DNA from 3 places in the Streptomyces sp. NBC_01410 genome. Region 3 is predicted to be linked to each of the others. Evidence: riboswitches for the same ligand, from Rfam matches in the RefSeq annotation. Region 3 holds a riboswitch; each other region holds the start of a gene.
What was found. Region 3 has a riboswitch for thiamine pyrophosphate ahead of thiC (phosphomethylpyrimidine synthase ThiC). Riboswitches for the same ligand answer to the same signal wherever they lie in the genome.

Region 1 (7,551 bases), 2.0 Mb from region 3:
CCGAGCGCGAAGGCTATGGCGCCCACCGCGATCACCACGACGGAGGGCAGCAGTACGCCGAAGACCACACCGAGGAATCCGACGAAGGCGAGCAGCCGCCAGCGCAGCCGCGCCTTGTACTGCAGCAGCACCTCACCGAGCAGCCACAGCGCGACGACACCGAACGCGATATAGAGGACCGTCCAGCCCATGCCCGCCCCTCTCCTACGGCCGCCGCCCCGGGTCGGGTCGGGTACGACCGATCACGACTGCCCGTGCAGTCCGAGATTCTCGTAGATTTCGAGCGTCGCCGTGGAGTTGTTGAGCGTAATGAAGTGCAGTCCGGGGACTTCCTCGGAGAGCAGCCGTGCACAGAACTCCGTTGCGTACTCGATCCCAATGGAGCGTACAGCGGCCGGATCCTCCTTGACGGTGAGGATCCTCTCTTTCAGGTCCGCCGGGAACGTGGCATTGCTGAGCTGCGCAAACCGCTCCAGCTGCCTGACGCTGGTGACCGGCATGATCTCCGGAATGATCGGCGTGCGGCAGCCCGCGGCCTCGACCCGGTCACGCAGCCGCAGATAGTCCTCGGGCTGGAAGAACATCTGCGTGATCGCGTAGTCGGCCCCGGCGCGGCACTTGTCGACGAAGTGGCGGATGTCGGCGTCCCAGTCCTGCGAGCGCGGATGCATCTCGGGGAAGGCCGCGACGCCGACGCAGAAGTCGCCGGACTCCTTGATCAGCCGGACGAGCTCGGCGGCGTACTGGACGCCCTCGGGGTGCTTGACCCACTCGCCCATGGGGTCGCCGGGCGGGTCGCCCCGGACAGCGAGGATGTTGCGGATCCCCGCGTCGGCGTACTGGCCGATCATGTTGCGCAGCTCGGCGATGGAGTGGTTGACCGCCGTGAGGTGCGCGACCGGGGTCAGCGTGGTGTCGGCGGCGATCTGCTCGGTGGCCTTGACGGTGCCCGCGCGAGTGGATCCGCCGGCGCCGTAGGTCACGGATACGAAGTTCGGGGCGACTGCCTCGACCCTGCGCAGCGCGTTCCAGAGGTTCCGCTCGCCCTTCTCGGTCTTGGGCGCCCAGAACTCGAAAGAGTAGGACGTCTTACCGGTCGCGAGCAGGTCGCGCACAGTACGTGCGTGATCCGTCCTGGTCGAAGCTGTGCCAAGGGCCATACTCGCAGATTATCCAGGGCCTGAGGGTCACCCAACCCGAGTCCACCCATCGGACAGTGAAATTCACCAAAAAGCCTACTGGCCGTAGGTCCGTATCCGCTTGGTGAGATCCGCGGCGGCGGCTGCCGGATCGTCGGCCTCGGTGATCGCGCGTACGACGACGATCCTGCGGGCGCCCGCCTCCAGCACCTCGTCCAGATTGCCCGCGTCGATACCGCCGATCGCGAACCAGGGCCGGTCGGTCCCGAGCCCCGCCGCGTAGCGCACGAGGCCGAGCCCGGGCGCGTACCGCCCGGGCTTGGTGGGGGTGGGCCAGCAGGGGCCGGTGCAGAAGTAGTCCACGCCGGGCTCGACGGCGGCGGCGTCCACCTCGGACTCGGCGTGTGTGGAGCGGCCCATCAGGACGTCCTCGCCGAGCATCGCGCGGGCGGCGGGTACGGGGATGTCGCCCTGTCCGAGATGCAGCACGTCGGAGCCGATGGCGTGGGCGACGTCCGCGCGGTCGTTCACGGCGAGCAGCTTGCCGTGCCTGCGGCAGGCTTCGGCGAAGACCTGGAGGTGTTCGAGCTCCTCGGCCGCCTCCATGCCCTTGTCGCGCAGCTGCACGATGTCGACCCCGGAGGAGAGCACGGCGTCGAGAAAGCCGTCGAGGTCGCCCTGCTTCTTCCGGGCGTCCGTGCACAGATAGAGCCGGGCGTCGGACAGCAGCTCACGAGCCGTGGACATGGGTGTTCCCCCCGTTGGGTCGGCGGTGTGCGGGCGGGGGCCACTCGGCCTCTGCCCGCACACCGCGTGGTGTTGTCCTTCCGGCGTCCGGGGCGCCGAGAACCGGACGCTCAGGACTCCGGAAGCCAGGTCAGACGGCGAGCGCCTGGGCCCGGCGCTTCACCTCCGTGCCGCGATTCTCGCTGAGCGCCTGCGCGGGCGTGCCCGGCAGGCTCGGGTCGGGAGTGAAGAGCCACTCCAGCATTTCTTCGTCGGTGAAGCCGTCGTCCCTCAGGAGGGTCAGGGTCCCGGCGAGACCCTTGACCACCTTGTTGCCGTCGATGAAGGCGGCAGGTACCTGAAGCGCCCGGTTCTCACCACGGCGCACGGCGATCAGCTGGCCTTCCTTGACCAGCTGCCGTACGCGTGTCACCTCGACATCGAGCATTTCCGCGATGTCGGGAAGGTGGAGCCAGGCGGGGACGAGAGCATCGATCTTTGCGTCAATCTCGGTCACAGGACAAGCGTGCCATCCCGGACTGACAGTCGGTACCCGGACCCTGCCCGGACTACGTCTGTGCCGCCGTCTTCAGAGGGACCGACGGGTCGGTCGCGAGGTCCGGATCCAGCCGTGCGCCGGCCAGGATGAGCTTGCGTCCCTGCGCCAGGTCGCGGGCTCTGCCGACGGCGAGGAGTGCGACCAGGGCGCCCTCGCGCAGCCAGAGCACCGTCCAGGCGGCGTCCGCCGGATCGCCGCGCCACACCATCGTGTCGGCGGTGGCGTGGTGGCCCGCGTACTGCACGAAACGGCCGAACTGTTCGGACCAGAAGTACGGCACCGGGTCGTAGACCTGCTCCGGCTCCCGGCGAGCGCTCGCGATGACATTGGCGGCCACCGTGTGCGGCCCCTGCAGGGCGTTGTCCCAGTGGTGCACGAGCAGCCGTTCGCCGTAGCGGCCGGACGGGAAGGAGGCGCAGTCGCCGACCGCGTACACATCGGGCAGCGAGGTGCGCAGATGCTCGTCCGCGGTGATTGCGCCGTCCGGGCCGAGCGCGATGCCGGAGCCCGCGAGCCAGCCGGTGGCGGGGCGTGCGCCGATGCCGACGACCACGGCTCCGGCCGGGAGCTCACGGCCGTCGGCGAGGATCACCGTTCCGGGCTCGATGCCGGCCACGCGCGCGTGGGTGATGAGTTCGACGCCGTACTGCGCGTACCAGTCGGTCATCGGGGCGGCGACCTCTGCGGGCAGGGCGCCCGCGAGGGGCCGGTCGGCCGCCTCGACGACGGTGACCGTGCAGCCGGCCTCGCGGGCGGCCGTGGCGAATTCCGCGCCGATCCAGCCCGCGCCGACGACCACTATGTCGTTCTGCTCGACGAGGACGGGGCGCAGCCGTGCGGCATCGTCGAGGGTGCGCAGCAGATGAACCCCGGCAACGCCCTCGGCGCCCGGCAGCGTGATCGGCTCGGCGCCGCTGGCGATGACCAGGACGTCGTACGGCACGGCTCCCGCCTCGGTGTCCAGCTCATGATCGCCCGGGCGCACGCCCTGCACCTCGCAGCCCAGCCGCAGCTCGATGCCGAGTGCCTCGAAGTCGACCTCGAAGGCCGAGCCCTCGGCCTTGCCGAGCAGGATCGCCTTGGAGAGGGGCGGCCTGTCGTACGGCTGGTGGGGCTCGGCGCCGATCAGGGTGACGGGTCCGGTGAAGCCCTGCTCGCGCAGGGCCACGGCGGTCTGGACCCCGGCCATTCCCGCGCCGACGACGACCACGCGCCGCGCTGCCTGTGCTGTCTGCTGCTGCTCGCTCACCCTGCAACCTTACGCACCTGACGGTCCGTCAGGAAGCGGGTTCGGCGACGCCCGCGCCGCCCCCCGCCGGCGACCGCCACAGCGCCTGCTCCCCTACTGCGAGTTGAGGGCTGGGGTTAGGGTGGCCACCGTAAGGCACTCGCGGGAGCCCGGACGTACCGGGCTGAGAGGGAGGCTGGGCGGCCTCCGACCGTACGAACCTGATCCGGGTCATGCCGGCGAAGGGAGGGGCTGGACGCCCATGTCGCGTATTTCCGAAACGCACACTTCAGATGTCCTCGTCATCGGGGGCGGAATCATCGGCCTGGTCACGGCCTGGCGAGCCGCACAGCGCGGACTGCGGGTCGCGCTCGCCGATCCCGAGCCGGGCGGCGGGGCCGCACAGGTCGCCGCGGGCATGCTCGCCGCCGTCACCGAACTGCACTACGGCGAGCAGACACTGCTCGGTCTCAACCTCGAATCGGGGCGCCGCTATCCGGCCTTCGTCGCCGAGCTGGAGGAGGCGAGCGGGCAGTCGGTCGGCTACCGCGCCTGCGGCACGCTCGCCGTCGCACTCGACGCCGACGACCGGGCGCATCTGCGTGAACTGCATGCCCTGCAGCACCGGTCCGGCCTGGAGTCGGAATGGCTGAGCGGGCGCGATTGCCGGCGCCTCGAACCGATGCTCGCGCCCGGCGTACGCGGGGGCCTGCGGGTGGACGGCGACCATCAGGTCGATCCGCGACGGCTGGCAGGGGCGCTCGTGACGGCCTGCGAGCGCGCCGGAGTGATCTTCCACCGGGGCTGGGCCGAACGGCTTTCGGTGGTACGGGACCGGGCGGCCGGAGCCGTACTGACGGACGGCGAGGAGCTCACCGCGGACCAGGTCGTCCTGGCGGGCGGCAGCCTCAGCGGCAGGCTGGGCGGCGTACCGGCAGAGGTGCTTCCCCCCGTACGGCCGGTGAAGGGCCAGGTCCTGCGGCTGACCGTGCCGACCGCGTACGCCCCCTTCCTGTCCCGGACCGTGCGGGCCGTCGTGCGCGGCAGCGATGTCTATCTGGTGCCGCGCGAGAACGGCGAGCTGGTGATCGGCGCGACGAGCGAGGAGCTCGGCTGGGACAGGACGGTCACCGCCGGCGGGGTCTACGAGCTGCTGCGCGACGCTCACGAACTGGTGCCCGGCATCACCGAGCTGCCGCTCACCGAGACCCGCGCGGGGCTGCGGCCCGCCTCCCCCGACAATGCGCCGCTGCTCGGCCCGAGCGCCCTGCCCGGTCTCCATCTGGCCACCGGCCACTACCGCAACGGGGTGCTCCTGACCCCCGTCACCGGCGATGTGCTGGCCGAGCTGCTCGTCACCGGCGTGCTGCCGGACGAGGCCCGAGCCTTCACGCCGCTGCGTTTCTCTCCCGTGCGTCTGGAGCAGCCCGCATGAACGTCTCCGTGTCCGTCTCCGTCTCCGTCAACGGCGAGGCGCGTGAACTCGCCACCGGAACGACCCTGGACCGCCTGGTCGCCGCCCTGACCGCCGCGCCGTCCGGGGTCGCCGCAGCCGTCAACGAGGCGGTCGTCCCGCGCGGCCAGTGGTCGGGCACGCTGCTCGGCGACGGCGATCGCGTCGAGGTTCTCACCGCCGTACAGGGAGGCTGAGCGCATGGCCGACGACCGTCTGACCATCGGCGACACCGCGTTCAACTCCCGGCTGATCATGGGTACGGGCGGAGCGCCCAGCCTCGACACACTCGAACGCTCCCTCGCCGCGAGCGGCACAGAACTCACCACCGTCGCGATGCGCCGCCTCGACCCGACCGTCCAGGGCTCCGTCCTGTCCGTCCTGGAGAAGCTGAACATCCGCGTCCTGCCCAATACGGCGGGGTGCTTCACGGCGGGCGAGGCCGTCCTGACCGCGCGTCTCGCGCGTGAGGCGCTCGGCACGGACTGGATCAAGCTGGAGGTCGTCGCGGACGAGCGCACGCTTCTGCCCGATCCGATCGAGCTGCTGGAGGCCGCCGAGACCCTGGTCGACGACGGCTTCACCGTGCTGCCGTACACCAACGACGACCCGGTGCTCGCCCGGAAGCTTCAGGACGTGGGCTGCGCGGCGATCATGCCGCTGGGCTCGCCGATCGGCTCCGGCCTGGGCATCCGCAACCCGCACAACTTCCAGCTGATCGTCGAGCACGCGCGCGTGCCGGTGATTCTGGACGCCGGGGCCGGTACGGCGTCCGACGCCGCGCTGGCGATGGAGCTGGGCTGCGCGGCGGTGATGCTGGCATCGGCGGTCACCCGGGCGCAGGAGCCGGTGCTGATGGCGGAGGCGATGCGGCACGCGGTGGAGGCGGGGCGGCTGGCGCGGCGGGCGGGGCGGATTCCGCGGCGGCACTTTGCGGAGGCGTCGTCGCCGGTCGAGGGCCGGGCGGTCCTGGACCCGGAACGCCCGGCGTTCTGACCGCTGCGCGGGGCGTTTTCCCCACCCCGCCCCTTCCCGAACTGGGGCTCCGCCCCAGACCCCCGACGGGGCTCCGCCCCGGACCCCGTATGCGACCTTCGGCCGCATGTCCTCAAACGCCGGACGGGCTGAATGATTCAGCCCCGCCGGCGATTGAGGAGCGGGGGTCCGGGGGCGGAGCCCCCGGTTACGGGAAGGGGCGGGGTGGGGGAAAGCCCGCCGCAGGCGCACCGGGTTCGGGGCAGCGGCCCCGAAGAACGGGCCCCGCGTCACAGCTCGGCTGCAGTACCGCTCCGGTCCCACCCCACCGCATCCGCCCCGCCAGCCATGACTCGTAGAATCTCCCGCGTGGATACGACCCTCAAGGACCCCCTCGTCGGGCAGGTGCTCGACGGCCGCTACCGCGTCGACGCGCGCATCGCAGTCGGCGGGATGGCCACGGTCTACCGGGCCGTCGACACCCGGCTCGACCGGGTGCTCGCGCTCAAGGTGATGCACCCCGCCCTCGCCACCGACGCCTCCTTCGTGGAGCGCTTCATCCGCGAGGCCAAGTCCGTGGCGCGCCTCGCCCACCCCAATGTGGTCGCGGTCTTCGACCAGGGCGCCGAGGGTGCGTACGTCTACCTGGCCATGGAGTACGTCGCTGGCTGCACGCTCCGCGACGTACTGCGCGAGCGCGGGGCGCTCCAGCCGCGGGCGGCGCTCGACATCCTGGAGCCCGTGCTGGCGGCGCTCGGCGCGGCGCACCGGGCCGGGTTCGTCCACCGGGACATGAAGCCGGAGAACGTGCTGATAGGGGACGACGGCCGGGTCAAGGTCGCCGACTTCGGTCTCGTGCGTGCGGTCGGCTCGGTCACCAACACCACCGGCACGGTGCTGGGCACGGTCTCGTACCTCGCTCCCGAGCAGATCGAGTACGGCACGTCCGACACCCGGGCCGACGTGTACGCATGTGGGGTCGTCCTCTACGAGATGCTGACCGGCTCCAAGCCGCACTCGGGTGACACCCCCGCTCAGGTCCTGTTCCAGCATATGAACGAGGACATGCCTGCGCCCTCCGCCCTGGTGCCGGGGCTCGCCGTCGAGCTCGACGAGCTCGTTGCGAGCGCCACCGCCCGCAATCCGGAGGTGCGCCCTTACGACGCGGTCGCGCTGCTCGCAGAGGCGCGCGCGGCCCGCGCCCCGCTCAGCGACGAGCAGCTGGACCTGATGCCGCCGCAGGCACTGACGGCCGATGGGGCCGAGCCCGCTGCCGGGCTCGCGCCCGCCTCGGAGGACGCCACCAGCGTGATCCCCCGCGTACTCCCCCGCGAGGAGCCCGGGGTCAACCACACCGCCCGGCTGACGATGCCGCCTCCGGAGCCGCCGGAGCGGTCCCGGCCGGCGGGACGCCGCGCCGTCCCCCGGCGCGGCCTGCTCGCCGCCCTGGTCGCGGTGCTGCTCGCGCTCG
Region 2 (7,551 bases), 1.8 Mb from region 3:
GCAGCACCCGCCCGGTGTCCGCGGACTGGAGTCCGGCAACGATCCTCAGCAGGGTGGACTTGCCGCTGCCGCTCGGCCCGAGCACGCAGACGATCTCGTGCTCGGCGACCTCCAGGTCCACCGCGTCGAGCGCCGCGCGCGCCCCGAACCGTACGGTCACATCCTCCAGTCGCAGCAAGGCCATCAGAACTCCCCGGAGGTTTTGTCGGTACGGATGCGTTCGAGGAGCAGCACCGCTGCCGCGCACACCACCATCAGGATCGTCGAAAGAGCCATCGCCTGACCGTAGTTGAGCTCGCCGGGCCTCCCGAGCAGGCGTGCCACGGCGACCGGCAGGGTCGGACGGTCGGGCCTGGCGATGAAGACGGTCGCCCCGAACTCACCGAGCGACACGGCGAAGGCGAACCCCGCCGCGATCAGTACGGCACGCCGCACCATCGGCAGATCGACCTCACGCCAGACCCGCAGCGGCGAGGCTCCGAGCACGGCCGCGGCCTCGCGCAGCCGGTCGTCGACCGCCCGGAGGACGGGCAGCATGGTCCGTACGACGAAGGGGACACCGACCAGTGCCTGCGCCAGTGGTACGAGAATCCACGAGGTACGCAGATCCAGCGGCGGCTTGTCGAGGGTGATCAGAAAGCCGAAGCCGACGGTCACCGCGGAGACCCCGAGCGGAAGCATCAGGAGCGCGTCGAACCCGCGCACGAACCGTCCCGCGCGCCGGGTGAGCGCGGCGGCCGCGAGCCCGCCGATGAGCAGTGCGATGCCGGTCGCCGCCAGCGCGTACCGCATCGAGTTCCAGATCGCCTCGATCGGCGGGACGAGGAAGCTGCTGCCTGCGTCTCCGGTCGACTGCAGGGCCCGGTAGAAGTCGAAGCCGTAACCGCCCGGCCCGTCCAGCGAGCGTTCGACGAGCACTCCGAGGGGCACCAGGATCAGCAGCAGCACGGTGAGCAGGACCCCGCCGAGCAGTGCCCACTGCCGGGGACCGCGCGGCCGGCGCGCGGTCTGAGCCGGGTCGACCAGCTTCAGCGCGGTCTCCCGCCGCCGGACCGTCGACGCGTGCACCGCCAGGATCGCGCCCACCGCGGCGAACTGAACCAGCGTGAGCACGGCCGCCGTGGGCAGATCGAGCAGTTGGGCCGTCTGCCGGTAGATCTCCACCTCGAGCGTCGAGAACGTCGGTCCGCCGAGGATCTGTACGACGCCGAACGAGGTGAAGGTGAAGAGGAAGACCATAAGAGCGGCGGCGGCCACGGCGGGTCCCAGCGCGGGCAGCGTCACCCGCCGCCAGGCCGCGAACCGCCCGGCACCCAGCACGCGCGCGGCCTCCTCCTGACGCGGGTCGAGCTGTGACCACAGACCGCCCACGGTCCGTACGACGACGGCGTAGTTGAAGAAGACATGCGCGAGCAGAATCGCCCACACAGTGGTGTCCAGCCGGACGCCCCACAGCTCGTCCAGCAGTCCCCCACGGCCGAGGAGGGCCAGGAACGCGGTCCCGACGACGACGGTCGGCAGCACGAACGGAACGGTCACCACCGCCCGCAGCAGCTGCTTGCCCGGGAAGTCGAAGCGGGCGAAGACATACGCGGCGGGCAGCGCGATCAGCAGCGTGAGCGCGGTGGACGCGAGCGCCTGCCAGGCGGTGAACCACAGCACGCGCTGGATGTCGGCGCGGCTCAGCACCTCGCCGATCCGCCCGAACTGCCATACCCCGTCGACCTGGAGGCCGCGGCCGACGATCGAGACGACGGGGTAGGCGAAGAAGACCGCGAAGAACACGGCGGGCCCGGCCATCAGCCCGAGCCGTGCCGCATTCCCCCGAACGGAACCGCGGACGGAGGACCGGACGGACTTCGTTACTTCACTACGAGCGAGGACCATGACTGGACCCACTGCTCACGGTTCTTGGCGATCTTGTCGGGAGCGACGGTCTCCGGCTTGTCGACGACAGCGCCGAACTTGGTGAACGCCTCGGGCAGCTTCGCGCCCTTGATCACCGGGTAGACGAACATGTTGAGCGGCATGTCCTCCTGGAACTGCTTGGAGATCATGAAGTCCAGCAGGGCCTTGCCGCCCTCCTCGTTCTTCGCGCCGCTCAGGAGTCCCGCGAACTCCGTCTGACGGAAGCAGGTTCCGGTCGCGACGCCGGTGGGCGCCTCGGTCGGCTGCGGCTTGGCGAAGACCACCTCGGCCGGCGGGCTGGAGGCGTACGAGACGACCAGCGGGCGGTCCGCCTTGGCCTTCTTGCCACCGGCGGAACCGGAGAACTCGTTGTTGTACGCCTGCTCCCAGCTGTCGACGACCTTGACGCCGTTGCTCTTCAGCTTCTTCCAGTAGTCCTGCCAGCCGTCCTCGCCGTACTTGCCTATGCTGCCGAGGAGGAAGCCGAGGCCGGGCGACGAGGTCGCCGCGTTCTCCGTGACCAGCAGGTTCTTGTACTCGGGCTTGATCAGGTCGTCGAAGGACTGCGGCGGAGCCAGCTTCTTGTCGGCGAAGTACTTCTTGTCGTAGTTGACGCAGATGTCGCCGGTGTCGACGGGCGTGACGCGGTGCTTGTCCTTGTCGAGCTGCACCTCGTCGGGCACCTGGTCCAGGCCCTTGGCCTCGTACGGCGTGAACAGATCGTTGTCCAGTGCGCGCGAGAGGAGGGTGTTGTCGACGCCGAAGAAGACATCGCCCTGCGGGGAGCCCTTGGTGAGGATCTCCTTGTTGAGGGCAGCGCCCGCGTCGCCGCTCTGGAGCACCTTGACCGTGTAGCCGGTCTCCTTGGTGAACTGCTTCAGTACGGCGGGCGAGGCGACGAACGAGTCATGGCTGACCAGCGTCACGGTCTTGGACTTCGGACCGCTGTCCGTGGCGGAGTCCTTGGACTCCCCGCACGCGGCGAGCGTCGAGACGCCGAGCGCGACGGCGATGGCGGAAACCGCCACCTTCTTGGTGGTGCTCACTGAATTCCTCCTGGAGTGACCAGGAAGAGACGCGGCCCTGCTCACACGGCGTGAGCAGGGCGCAACAGCTTGAGTGATGACCGAACTTCCTACCCAGAATGACCTGGGCAAGGTTCAGAGGGTCTGCGACCACGTGCTTGTCTCCAAGCATGTGCCGCACTCTCAGCGCTGTGGCGCTCCCCTGTCGGAATATGCAAATGGTTCGAGCCCAGACTACCGCTCGGACGCCGCGAGCTGTCCGCACGCTCCGTCGATCTCCTGGCCACGGGTGTCCCGTACGGTCACGGGCACACCGTGGGCCGCGATCGCCTCCACGAAGGCCTTCTCGTCCTCGGGGCGCGATGCCGTCCACTTCGAGCCCGGCGTCGGGTTGAGCGGGATCAGATTCACGTGGACGCGCTTGCCCTTGAGCAGGCGGCCGAGCAGATCGCCCCGCCACGCCTGATCATTGATGTCCCTGATCAGCGCGTACTCGATGGAGATACGGCGGCCGGACTTCTCCGCGTACTCCCAAGCCGCGTCCAGGACCTCGCGGACCTTCCAGCGCGTGTTGACCGGGACCAGGGTGTCGCGCAGCTCGTCGTCCGGCGCGTGCAGCGAGACGGCGAGGCGGCACTTGAAGCCCTCGTCGGCGAAGCGCAGCATCGCGGGCACCAGACCGACGGTGGAAACGGTGATCCCGCGCTGCGAGAGACCGAGACCGTCCGGCTCGGGGTCGGTGAGACGGCGGATGGAGCCGACGACCCGCTTGTAATTGGCGAGCGGCTCGCCCATGCCCATGAAGACGATGTTGGACAGCCGCGCCGGGCCTCCGGGCACCTCGCCGTCGCGCAGCGCGCGCATGCCGTCGACGATCTGGTGCACGATCTCGGCGGTCGACAGATTGCGGTCGAGTCCCGCCTGCCCGGTGGCGCAGAAGGGGCAGTTCATTCCGCAGCCGGCCTGCGACGAGATGCACATGGTCACCCGGTCCGGGTAGCGCATGAGTACGGACTCGACGAGCGTCCCGTCGTGAAGCCGCCACAGGGTCTTGCGGGTGGTCTCTTCGTCGCACGAGATGTGCCGTACGACGGACATCAGATCCGGCAGCAGCTCGGCGGCGAGCTTCTCGCGCGCGGATGCGGGGATGTCGGTCCACTGGGCGGGGTCGTGGGCGTACCGCGCGAAGTAGTGCTGCGAGAGCTGCTTGGCACGAAACGGCTTCTCGCCGATCGCGGCGACGGCGTCCTTGCGCTCGGCGGGCGTGAGGTCGGCGAGATGCCGCGGGGGCTTCTTGGCTCCGCGGGGCGCGACGAAAGTGAGTTCTCCGGGCTTGGGCATGGTCCCACCAGTGTCGCAGAAGGATTCTCGTGACCTGGGGCCGTCGGCTTGCGGGGTAGGCGTTGTCGGTCGTTGTCGGTCAATGGTGGGCACCCTCGGACGGCCCACAGACGGCCCAGCCCGGAGCGCGTTCTGGCTGGCCAGCGGGCCAAGGGGAAGCGCGAGCGATACCACTGGAGCCTTCGACCACGGCATGGCGAACCTCTCCCCCGCTGTGGCCTCTCTGTCGAACTGGGACTCCCGAAGACCTAGACTCGAACACGTGTCCGAAGAAGTGCCCCGCCTGGAACGCCTGCGCAGCGTCCGCCAGTGGCTCGCATGGCAGCTGCGCCGCACTGACGAATCCATCGCAGAACTGGAGCGCCAGGAGGCAGCAGCTGCGCGCGCGGCACGCACTCTGCCCCCGCGAGCCTGCATGGAAGCTGTCGATGCTGAGAGCAGGCGGTAAGCCCAGCCCGGACGCGGTACACATGAGCGACTGCCGTATGGCTGGCAATCCCACGAAACTGCTGACCCGCGAGCAAGCACTCCGCGCAATCACAGAAGACGGCATCACGGCGTGCCCGTACTGCCGACCCGATACAGACCTCGGTGTGCTGTGAACCGCGAGGTGTCCGAGCCTGAGGGCATGGGCACAGTGCCGATCGTCGTGCACCGTGCGGCAGGAACGGGCGGCCGGCGGGTGACGATCCGTGGTCAGATCGCGCCACGCCGCCGTGGACGGCTTCGACATCCTGCCGCGCTTCGCCGGAGTGCTCATCCGCGATGACTGGCACGGCTACCACAAATACAGCGACCCCACCCGTGGCGGGAAGGTCACCCAGGTGCAACTGTGCTGCGCTCACCTGCTGCGCGACCTCAAGGCCGTGTGGGAGTCCGACCCCGAACATCAGGCGTGGGCCGAGCAGGCGATCAGGATGGCCAAGCTCCAAGCCAAGATCAGCGGGAGCTGGCGCAGCATGCGAGGACTCACCGCGTTCTGCCGCGTCCGTTCCTACATCGCCACGGCCAAAGCCCACGGCGTCGAGGTCTTCACAGCCCTACGCAACGCCTTTCTGGGCGATCCCTGGAGCATCGCCACACCGGCATGACCATCAGGTCACCGCTGAATGGACCGTGCCCGCGGGTGGCGCGAGCGAAGGATGGTCGGGCGCGGGGCGGGCAGTCACGCCTGCTGCGGCCTGCGGAGTGGCTCGCTGTCGAGGCTGGCTGCCAGGGTCGCCGGTGATGCGATGCGGCGTGGCCAGGTCCAGGCGGAGCGCAGGATGAAGGCCAGGAGCAGCACCTCGAGTCCGATGGAGAGGCCGTAGAAGTAGAAGTAGGTCCAAGACTCCCCTACCGCGTTGAACATCGAGACGGGGATGTAGAGCGTTGCTACGACGAGGTTGATGGTGCGGTTGACACGGGCGGGCAGTGTCGCGGAGAGCAGGATCATGAGGATCGGGATGGCCATGAGCGTGAGCGCAATGGCGACAAAGGTTGGACCGATGTCGAACTCGTGGACGATGCCGGCCAGGATGTCGTCGACGAAGCCGGGCTTGTACAGGGCGAGGTAGTCGACGTAGATGTAGAGGAACATGAAGCTGGTCCATGCTGCTGCGAGCTTGGCCTGCACGGGCATGCGCAGATCTTCCAGCGTGCTCTGGGACGGCGGATTCTCTAGTGCGGTATGGGATTGAGGCGTTCTCATCACAACGCTCCCTGGCTTGATTGGGTGGGTGCTTCCACCTTCACGGATGCCGGCGGCGGGCACATCAGCCGCGGAGCCTGATTCGACCTGGCCGTTGGCACAGCCGAGCTCTTGTACTTTCAGCGGATACACCGAGCACGCGGGCCGCCTAGGCTGATCAGATGGCCACCAACGCACTCCGCTCGCTGTGGGCCGAACCTCGACCCACGAATGCCCCGGACCGGAGGCCGCGGGACTGGGCCTTGGTCGCAGTACTGATCTGCTGGTCCCTGCTGGAAGTGGTGCTTCGCCAGGACCTGGCGCCACGCCCGCTGCTGCTACTCGCGGTGCTCGCGGTCCTCGGCCCCCTGCTGTGGCGACGCACGCACCCGCTCGTCGCGGTTGCGGTCTCCTTCGGCACGTTGACGATCGTCGACATCGTCAGAATCCTCACCGGGTCGCAAGGCGCCCTGCTGAACAGCATCTCCGCGGCGCTGATCCTGGCCTACGCCCTGTTCCGGTGGGGCTCCGGTCGGGAAGCCGTAAGCGGCCTCGGCGTCATCCTGCTCTGGCTGGCCATCACCAACGTCGCCGACACCACCAGCCTGGCGGATGCGGTCGCAGCATACGGGTTCTTCCTGTTCGCCGCCGCGCTCGGCGCCGCGATCCGCTATCACACGAAGATCCTCATCCGCGACATCGACCAAGCCAAGGCCCGCGAACGCGAACAGCTCGCTCGTGAACTCCACGACACCGTCGCCCACCACGTCTCGGGCATCGCCATCCAGGCCCAAGCAGGACGTGCCATCGCGGCCTCCCACCCCGAGCGTGCCATCGAGGCCCTGGCCATCATCGAGGACGCAGCGACCCGCACCCTCACCGAGCTGCGCGCCATCGTCGGCGTGCTCCGCGCCACACAGGACACCGAGTTCGCGCCGCAGCCCGGCGTGGCCGAGGTCGAGCAGCTCGCCACCGATGGCCAGACGCGTCCCTGCGTCGAGGTGACGCTATTCGGCGAGTTCGACGACCTCAGCCCGGCGGTCGGGGCCGCGATCTACCGCCTAGCCCAGGAGTCCATCACCAACGCTCGACGGCACGCCCGCCACGCGACCCAGGTCACCGTCGCCGTCACAGGCGACGCCGACCAGGTACGGCTGACCATCGACGACGACGGCTCCGCCGCTGGCGGCCGCGCCCCAGCAGGCTACGGCCTGGTGGGCATGCGGGAACGCGCCTCACTGCTCGGCGGCACCTTCCACGCAGGCCCCGCCGCCGAGCGGGGCTGGCGGGTAGAGGCGGTCCTGCCCCGAACCGGGACGCCACGATGAGCATCAGGGTCCTCATCGCCGACGACCAGCCCATCGTGCGCACCGGGCTGACGATGCTGCTCGACGCCCAACCCGACATCGAAGTGGTCGGCGCGGCCGCCGACGGGCGCGAGGCAGTCCGCCTGGCGCTCCAGCTGCGCCCCGACGTCGGCCTGTTCGACATCCGAATGCCGCTGATGGACGGCATCGAAGCCACCCGACGCCTCGCCGGCCCCGACGTCACCGATCCCCTGCCGATCGTGGTCATCACCACCTTCGATCTCGACGAGTATGTCCACGG
Region 3 (7,551 bases):
TTGTAGGTGGGGATGCCGTCCAGCTCAGCGCGCAGCTTGGGGCTCGTCTCGCTCACCGCAGGTCCTCCTCGTGCCTTCTCGTAGCTTCTCGCACCTTGGGCAGGTTCGAATACTGCTCACCTTATGAGGATTCCCGGCCACTGCGAATGGCCGTGGCCAGGAAAGGGGGAGCGCCCGCCTCCGCGGCGCGCGCCGGTAGCTCACGCCGTGGCGCGCATCACCCGTAGTGGTGAGTTGAGACCTCTTCGAAACATCGACCATTCGACAGGCCTGTGCGACCCGGCACCCGAGACGCCCTGGGCGCAACCCACAACTTCCTTGACTTCCAAGGTAGTTGGGCGTAAGTGATCATGCAGAAACGTGCCTGTCAACGCGTGCATATGCGACCGGCTCAACCACCCACGCGAGCCCTACTATCGGCTCGCCATGACAGCAGCAGGGAAGCACCAGGTGAGCCGGACGGAGACATCCCGCCGGAGCAGCCGGCAGAGTCGGGCGGGCATCCGAGACGTGGCCGCCGCGGCCGGTGTCTCGATCACGACTGTCTCAGACGCGCTCAACGGCAAGGGCCGGCTCCCGGACGCCACCCGCCAACATGTCCGCGAAGTCGCCGACCGGCTGGGCTACCGCCCTTCCGCAGCGGCCCGAACCCTCCGTACCGGAAAATCAGGCCTCATCGGCCTGACGGTGACGACGTACGGGGATGAACCTTTCACCTTCACCGAATTCGCGTACTTCGCCGAAATGGCGAGAGCCGCAACCTCGGCCGCGCTCGCCCGCGGCTACGCACTTGTCATCCTGCCCGCAACCTCACGCCACGACGTCTGGTCGAACGTCGCCCTCGACGGCACCGTCGTCATCGACCCCTCCGACCATGATCCGGTCGTCACCGAACTCGTCCGCCAGGGCCTGCCCGTCGTCTCCGACGGCCGGCCGGCCGGAACCCTTCCGGTCACCGCCTGGGTCGACAACGACCACGAAGCCGCCGTACTCGATCTGCTCGACCATCTCGCCGACGCGGGCGCCCGCCGGATCGGCCTGCTCACCGGCACCACCACCGACACCTACACCCGTCTGTCCACCACCGCCTATCTGAGCTGGTGCGAGCGCGTGGGCCAGGATCCGGTCTACGAGTCCTACCCCGCCCACGACCCGTGCGCCGGCGCAGTCGCCGCCGACCGGCTGCTCGCCCGCCCGGACAGACCCGACGCGGTCTACGGGCTCTTCGACCCCAACGGCACCGATCTGCTCGCCGCCGCCCGGCGGTACGGCCTGCGCGTCCCCGAGGATCTGCTGCTCGTCTGCTGCAGCGAATCGACCGTGTACGCCACCACCGAACCGCCCATCACCACGCTCTCGCTCAAACCGCGCAGGATCGGCACAGCGGTCGTCCAGCTCCTCATCGACGCCATCGAAGGCATCAACGAAGACCGGCCGGTTGAACAGGTGATACCCACCGAACTGATCGTGCGGACGTCCTCGCAGCGCCGCCCTCCGCGAACGACCGTGAGCGCCCCGCGATCACCTTCACCGGACTAGACCTGATAAATCGGGACGAAACAACCGGCGAACCAGGGGTGCTGACGGATTCACCACCCCTGGTGCGTCACACAGCGCGGAGCTCATTCCTATGATGGGCGCACGACACCGCGGACCACCCCGACCAGGCTGGGCCGAGAGGTGAACGGCGGCGCGACGGTGGTGGAGGGGTCGATGACTCAGGGGGCCGGTCAAGGACCCGTGGTGCGGACGGCGACATTGCGCGATTTCCGTGTGCCGCCGTATGCGCAGGTGCCCGTGCAGTCACAACAGTCACCTCAGTCGAGCCATCCCGGCAACGCGGTCCCCGAGGGCGAAACCCCGGACGGCTACACCCCCACCGCGCGCGACCTCCCGGTGATCAGCGCCGGCGGTCCCGGCGACACCGTCCAGGTGCAGGTCGCGCCCGACGAGGCGCCCGCGCCCGAAGGCCTCGGTCCGCTCTATGTCGTCGGCGATGTCCACGGCTATCTCGACGAACTCGTCGCCGCCCTCACCGAACAGGGCCTCATCGACGCCGAAGGCAAATGGGCGGCGGGCCATGCCCGCCTCTGGTTCCTCGGCGACTTCACCGACCGCGGTCCCGACGGAATCGGCGTCATCGACCTCGTCATGCGGCTCTCCGCCGAGGCCGCGGCCGCCGGCGGCTACTGCAAGGCCCTGATGGGCAATCACGAACTGCTGCTCCTCGGCGCCAAGCGGTTCGGCGACACCCCGGTCAACTCCGGCGCCGGCACCGCCACCTTCCAGGCCGCCTGGCTGCTCAACGGCGGTCAGAAGTCCGACATGGACCGGCTCCAGGACGTCCATCTCCAGTGGATGGCGCGGCTCGACGCGGTGATCGAGGAGGACGAGCATCTGCTGATGCACTCCGACACCACCGCGTATCTGGAGTACGGCTCCAGCATCGAAGACGTCAACGACACGGTGCACGCGATCCTCACGCGCAATGACGCCGACGAGTGCTGGGACCTGTTCCGCAAATTCACCAAGCGCTTCGCCTTCCGTGACGACGCGGGACCGCAGGCCGTACGCGAACTGCTCGCGGCCTACGGCGGCAACCGCGTCGTCCACGGCCACAGCCCCATTCCGTATCTGCTCGGCGAGGTGGGCACCGAGGACGGCGAGGACGGAGCACGTCCGGTCGTCGAAGGCCCGCATGTGTACGCGGACGGGCTCGCGATCGCCATGGACGGCGGCGTGACCATGGCCGGAAAGCTGCTTGTCGTCCAACTTCCTCTGTCCAATTGAGCAGAGCCCGGCAGGCGATTTACGGAAAGCCCCTGTCACGCCGTGCCGTAACCGCTCTACCATCGGCTTATCCGTAGCAGGCTCTCCTCCGTTTCTGCCCAACCGCCCGATCCATGCGGGCAACCCGGCCCTACGGAGCATCGGGGGATGCACATGAACAGCGCTCCGCACCTGCTGACCGAGGACCGCGCCGAGTACGAGCGCATCCTCGACGACGCGCTGCGCAACGCCCATGACCGTCCGGACCTCGCTGCCGTGGGGCAGCGCCTGAACGCCGAACAGCTGCGCACGATGGCCCTGAACGCGACGGCACTGATCACCACCGCCGCCGCCGCCGAGTACGAGCACTACACAAAGATCCGCGAGGACATGCGTTCCCCCGCGGCCGCCGCTTCCACCCGGATCTCCGTGCCCGCCTCCGCCGCCGACGGGGCGTCCCAGAACGGCGCCGGGTTCGCCGCCGTCATAGCCGTGCTGGCCCCGGTGCTCGCGGGGACAGCCGCACTGATCTTCCTGCTGGTGGGCTACATCCTGAAGATGCTCAGCCCCACGCCCTCCTTCGCGGCGACCATGGTCGCGGCGGGCTGGTTCTTCGCAGCCCTCACGGCGGCCGCCATTCTGGTCGCCGCGATAGGGCTGCTGCTGACCGCGCTGCGCAATGGCGCGACCCAACTCCCGGCCGAGGAATCAACGGGCGAACTGCCCGACGAGGTGTCCCGGGCCAAAGAGGCCTGGCGGCACGCCCTGCTGGAGCGCGGTCTCCTGCCCTTCCTGCGAGCAGCGCTCGCCGACCCCAGCGCCGACCCGACCTCCGCGGCCCCGCCGCGCCATGTGAGCCGTATCCCGAAGGTCGGCTACAGCGGCCCGGACTACTCCAGCCCGAGCGAGGGCTCGACATCGGGCCAGCGCCCCACCTTCACCAGCCCGGACTTCACGAGCCCGGACTTCGGCGGCCCCGAGCACCAGCCGGAGTGATCCCCGGCCGGTGCTGGGGGGACACCACTCAGCGGCGCGCGCCCCGGCGGGGCATCACTCCGCGATCGGCAGATAGACGCGATTGCCCGCGGCGGCGAACTCCTTCGACTTCTCCGCCATACCCTCCTCGATCTCCTGCTTCGAGCCACCGTGCTGGCGGCGGATGTCCTGCGAGATCTTCATGCTGCAGAACTTCGGACCGCACATCGAGCAGAAGTGCGCGGTCTTCGCCGGCTCGGCCGGGAGCGTCTCGTCGTGGAACTCCCGTGCCGTGTCCGGGTCGAGGGCCAGATTGAACTGGTCCTCCCACCGGAACTCGAACCGGGCGTCGGACAGCGCGTCGTCCCACTCCTGGGCGCCCGGGTGCCCCTTGGCGAGGTCGGCCGCATGGGCAGCGATCTTGTAGGTGATGACGCCCGTCTTGACGTCGTCACGGTTCGGCAGGCCCAGGTGCTCCTTGGGCGTGACGTAGCAGAGCATCGCCGTGCCCCACCAGGCGATCATCGCCGCCCCGATGCCGGAGGTGATGTGGTCATACGCGGGGGCCACGTCCGTGGTGAGCGGGCCGAGCGTATAGAAGGGGGCCTCCTCGCAGATCTCCTGCTGGAGGTCGATGTTCTCCTTGATCTTGTGCATCGGGACGTGACCGGGGCCTTCGATCATCGTCTGCACTTGGAAACGCTTAGCGACCGAGTTGAGTTCCCCGAGCGTGCGCAACTCCGCGAACTGTGCTTCGTCGTTGGCGTCCGCGATCGAGCCGGGCCGCAGACCGTCGCCGAGGGAGTACGTCACGTCGTACGCGGCGAGGATCTCGCAGAGCTCCTCGAAGTTCTCGTACAGGAACGACTCCTTGTGGTGCGCGAGACACCAGGCCGCCATGATCGAGCCGCCGCGCGAGACGATGCCGGTCTTGCGGTTGGCGGTCAGCGGGACGTACGGCAGCCGCACACCCGCGTGGACCGTCATGTAGTCGACGCCCTGCTCGGCCTGTTCGATGACCGTGTCCTTGTAGATCTCCCAGGTCAGTTCCTCGGCCTTGCCGTCGACCTTCTCGAGCGCCTGGTAGAGCGGCACGGTGCCGATCGGCACGGGAGAATTGCGCAGCACCCACTCACGGGTGGTGTGGATGTTGCGGCCGGTGGAGAGGTCCATGACCGTGTCCGCGCCCCAGCGCGTCGCCCAGGTCATCTTCTCGACCTCCTCCTCGATGGAGGAAGTGACCGCGGAGTTGCCGATGTTGGCGTTGACCTTCACCAGGAACCGCTTGCCGATGATCATCGGCTCGATCTCCGGGTGGTTGACGTTGGCGGGAAGGACCGCGCGACCTGCGGCGATCTCCTCGCGTACGACCTCGGGGGAGACGTTCTCGCGGATCGCGACGTACTCCATCTCCGGCGTGATCTCGCCCCGGCGGGCGTACGCGAGCTGCGTCACCGCCTGCCCGTCGCGTCCCCGCCGGGGCTGGCGCGGGCGGCCGGGGAACACCGCGTCGAGGTTGCGCAGACCGCCCCTCGGCGAGGTGTGCTTGATCCCGTCGTCCTCGGGGCGGACGGGACGGCCCGCGTACTCCTCGGTGTCGCCGCGGCCGATGATCCAGTTCTCCCGCAGCGGCGCAAGCCCGCGGCGGACGTCGGTCTCGACGTTCGGATCGGTGTACGGGCCGGACGTGTCGTACAGCGTCACGTCCTTGCCGTTGGTGAGGTGCACCTGGCGGACCGGCACCCGGAGGTCGGGACGCGAGCCCTCGACGTATCCCTTGTGCCAGCCGATGGACTTCCCGGCCTCGGGCTGATTCGAGGCAGGCGTGCGTGCATCCTGAACGGTCATCGTGACCTACTCCCTACGCCGGCATTACCCGGTAACAGGTTCGGCGGTCGGCGCAGCCGTTTCCGTACGGTTCGTACGGATTTCAGCGCCCTCTCAGCCCGGTGCTCCGAGCTCCCGCGTGTGCAAAGGTGCCACCACGCTAGCGTCATTTCCGGCGTGCTGAACAGTGGGCCCCGTCGTTCTTGCGATGATCGGTCGGTGACCTCATCGCCGACACCCCCGCCGCAGACGCCCGAGCCCCATGGCCACTCGCACAGCCATGGGCCCGCCGCACCCGTCTCGCAGCACCTCCGCAAGGTCATCGCCGCGGTGCTGATTCCTTTCGCCGCGGCCGTCGTCGTGGGCCTCGTCGTGCTCTGGCCTGGCGGCGCTCCCGGCCATGAGCGCACCGGTGTCGGCTTCGACCGGCAGACCGAGCAGGGCAAGGTGGTTCGGGTCGAGAAGGTCGACTGCAAGGACGTGAACGCCGCGCAGGTCCCACCGACCGGCGACACCTCCACACCCGAGGGACGTGAGGCGGTCAACGCCCAGCAGGGCACGTGCAAGAAGGCGACGGTCAAGGTCACCACCGGCAAGGACAAGGGCCGCACCTTCGTCGAGATCGTCCAGCCGGACGCGACCCGTCAGTTGAGCGAGGGCCAGGGTGTGGTGGTGGCGTACGCCCCCGACGCGCCCCGTGATCTTCAGTACTCCGTGACCGACGTGGACCGCGAGTTCCCGCTGGCGCTGCTGGCCGGGATCTTCGCGCTCGTGGTGGTGCTGGTGGGGCGGATGCGCGGTGTGATGGCGCTGATCGCGCTCGCTGCTTCCTTCGCCGTACTGACCCTGTTCATCCTGCCCGCGATCCTGCAGGGCTCCAATCCGCTGATCGTCGCGGTGGTCGGAGCGAGCGCGATCATGCTGATCGCGCTCTATCTGTGCCACGGGCTGAGCGCGCGCACCTCGGTCGCGGTGATCGGCACCCTGATCTCGCTGCTGGTGATCGGGTTGCTGGGCTCGCTGTTCATCGGCTGGGCGAGTCTGAGCGGCAACACCGACGACAGCACCGGCCTGATCCATGGCCTGTTTCCGAACATCGACTTGAGCGGTCTGCTGCTGGCGAGCGTCATCATCGGCTCGCTCGGTGTGCTCGACGATGTGACGGTGACCCAGACCTCGGCGGTGTGGGAACTGCATCAGGCGGACCCGGGCATGGGCCGGCGGGCGCTCTACCGGGCCGGTATCCGCATCGGCCGGGACCACATCGCGTCCGTCGTCAACACGCTCGTACTGGCTTACGCGGGCGCCGCGTTGCCACTCCTGCTGCTCTTCTCGATCGCCCAGAGCAGTGTGGGGACGGTGGCCAGCAGCGAGTTGGTGGCGGAGGAGATCGTACGGACCCTGATCGGTTCGATCGGCCTGGTCGCCTCGGTGCCTGTGACCACCGCGCTGGCTGCGCTGGTGGTCTCCGCCGACCGGCCGGGTCCTCTCCCGGCGACAGGCCGGGCTGCGATGCGTGGCGGCAGTGGCCGCCGGCGTAAGAGGTAGCGGGCACAAGCCGTAGATGCCCCGGCGCCGCTCAGCCGGCGTTCTCCTCCGCGAGGATGCGCCCGAGGGCCTCGTCGAGATTGCACTCGAAGTCGACGACCGTACGCTCCTGCCCCAGCGGCACCAGCTTGTCCGTGCGGTCGAGGAAGGCCACGAGCGGCGCGGCACTCACCCGGAACAGCGCCCGGTCGCAGCCGACCTGGAGCCGGATGGCCACATCGGACAGCTTCCCGGGACGCGTCGGCGCGATGTGCACATCGCCGTCCCCGCTCGGGCCGTTGATGCCGTCCACCAGCAACTCCCGACCGAAGGTCCAGGTCACAGGCGCATCTCCGGGCAGGTGAAAGGTCATCCGCACGGCGAACGGATCCTTCGTCTCGTACCGGATCTCCACCGGGATCCGGAAGGAGAGCTCCTCGGAGACAAGGAAAC

Region 1: linked by a shared signal. The riboswitch ahead of thiO (glycine oxidase ThiO) and the one ahead of thiC (phosphomethylpyrimidine synthase ThiC) in region 3 are both predicted to bind thiamine pyrophosphate.
Region 2: linked by a shared signal. The riboswitch ahead of OG741_RS28625 (thiamine ABC transporter substrate binding subunit) and the one ahead of thiC (phosphomethylpyrimidine synthase ThiC) in region 3 are both predicted to bind thiamine pyrophosphate.

What each region holds. Positions count from the first base shown of each region.
Region 1 is NZ_CP109530.1:2,385,192-2,392,742, forward strand. Features, by position in the region: gene OG741_RS11000 (hypothetical protein) at 1-191, opposite strand, end outside; gene metF (methylenetetrahydrofolate reductase [NAD(P)H]) at 243-1,160, opposite strand; gene thiE (thiamine phosphate synthase) at 1,236-1,886, opposite strand; gene OG741_RS11015 (Rv2175c family DNA-binding protein) at 2,017-2,382, opposite strand; gene OG741_RS11020 (NAD(P)/FAD-dependent oxidoreductase) at 2,435-3,673, opposite strand; TPP riboswitch at 3,805-3,917, shown strand; gene thiO (glycine oxidase ThiO) at 3,915-5,087, shown strand; gene thiS (sulfur carrier protein ThiS) at 5,084-5,302, shown strand; gene OG741_RS11035 (thiazole synthase) at 5,307-6,101, shown strand; gene pknB (Stk1 family PASTA domain-containing Ser/Thr kinase) at 6,450-7,551, shown strand, end outside.
Region 2 is NZ_CP109530.1:6,189,258-6,196,808, reverse strand. Features, by position in the region: gene OG741_RS28635 (ABC transporter ATP-binding protein) at 1-184, opposite strand, end outside; gene OG741_RS28630 (ABC transporter permease) at 184-1,800, opposite strand; gene OG741_RS28625 (thiamine ABC transporter substrate binding subunit) at 1,863-2,954, opposite strand; TPP riboswitch at 3,023-3,147, opposite strand; gene rlmN (23S rRNA (adenine(2503)-C(2))-methyltransferase RlmN) at 3,168-4,274, opposite strand; gene OG741_RS28615 (DUF6233 domain-containing protein) at 4,703-4,876, shown strand; gene OG741_RS28610 (transposase) at 4,967-5,365, shown strand; gene OG741_RS28605 (DUF6326 family protein) at 5,440-5,895, opposite strand; gene OG741_RS28600 (sensor histidine kinase) at 6,126-7,271, shown strand; gene OG741_RS28595 (response regulator transcription factor) at 7,268-7,551, shown strand, end outside.
Region 3 is NZ_CP109530.1:4,398,721-4,406,271, forward strand. Features, by position in the region: gene hisC (histidinol-phosphate transaminase) at 1-56, opposite strand, end outside; gene OG741_RS20140 (LacI family DNA-binding transcriptional regulator) at 427-1,539, shown strand; gene OG741_RS20145 (metallophosphoesterase) at 1,714-2,790, shown strand; gene OG741_RS20150 (hypothetical protein) at 2,938-3,765, shown strand; gene thiC (phosphomethylpyrimidine synthase ThiC) at 3,820-5,592, opposite strand; TPP riboswitch at 5,586-5,720, opposite strand; gene OG741_RS20160 (YibE/F family protein) at 5,791-7,119, shown strand; gene OG741_RS20165 (SsgA family sporulation/cell division regulator) at 7,151-7,551, opposite strand, start outside.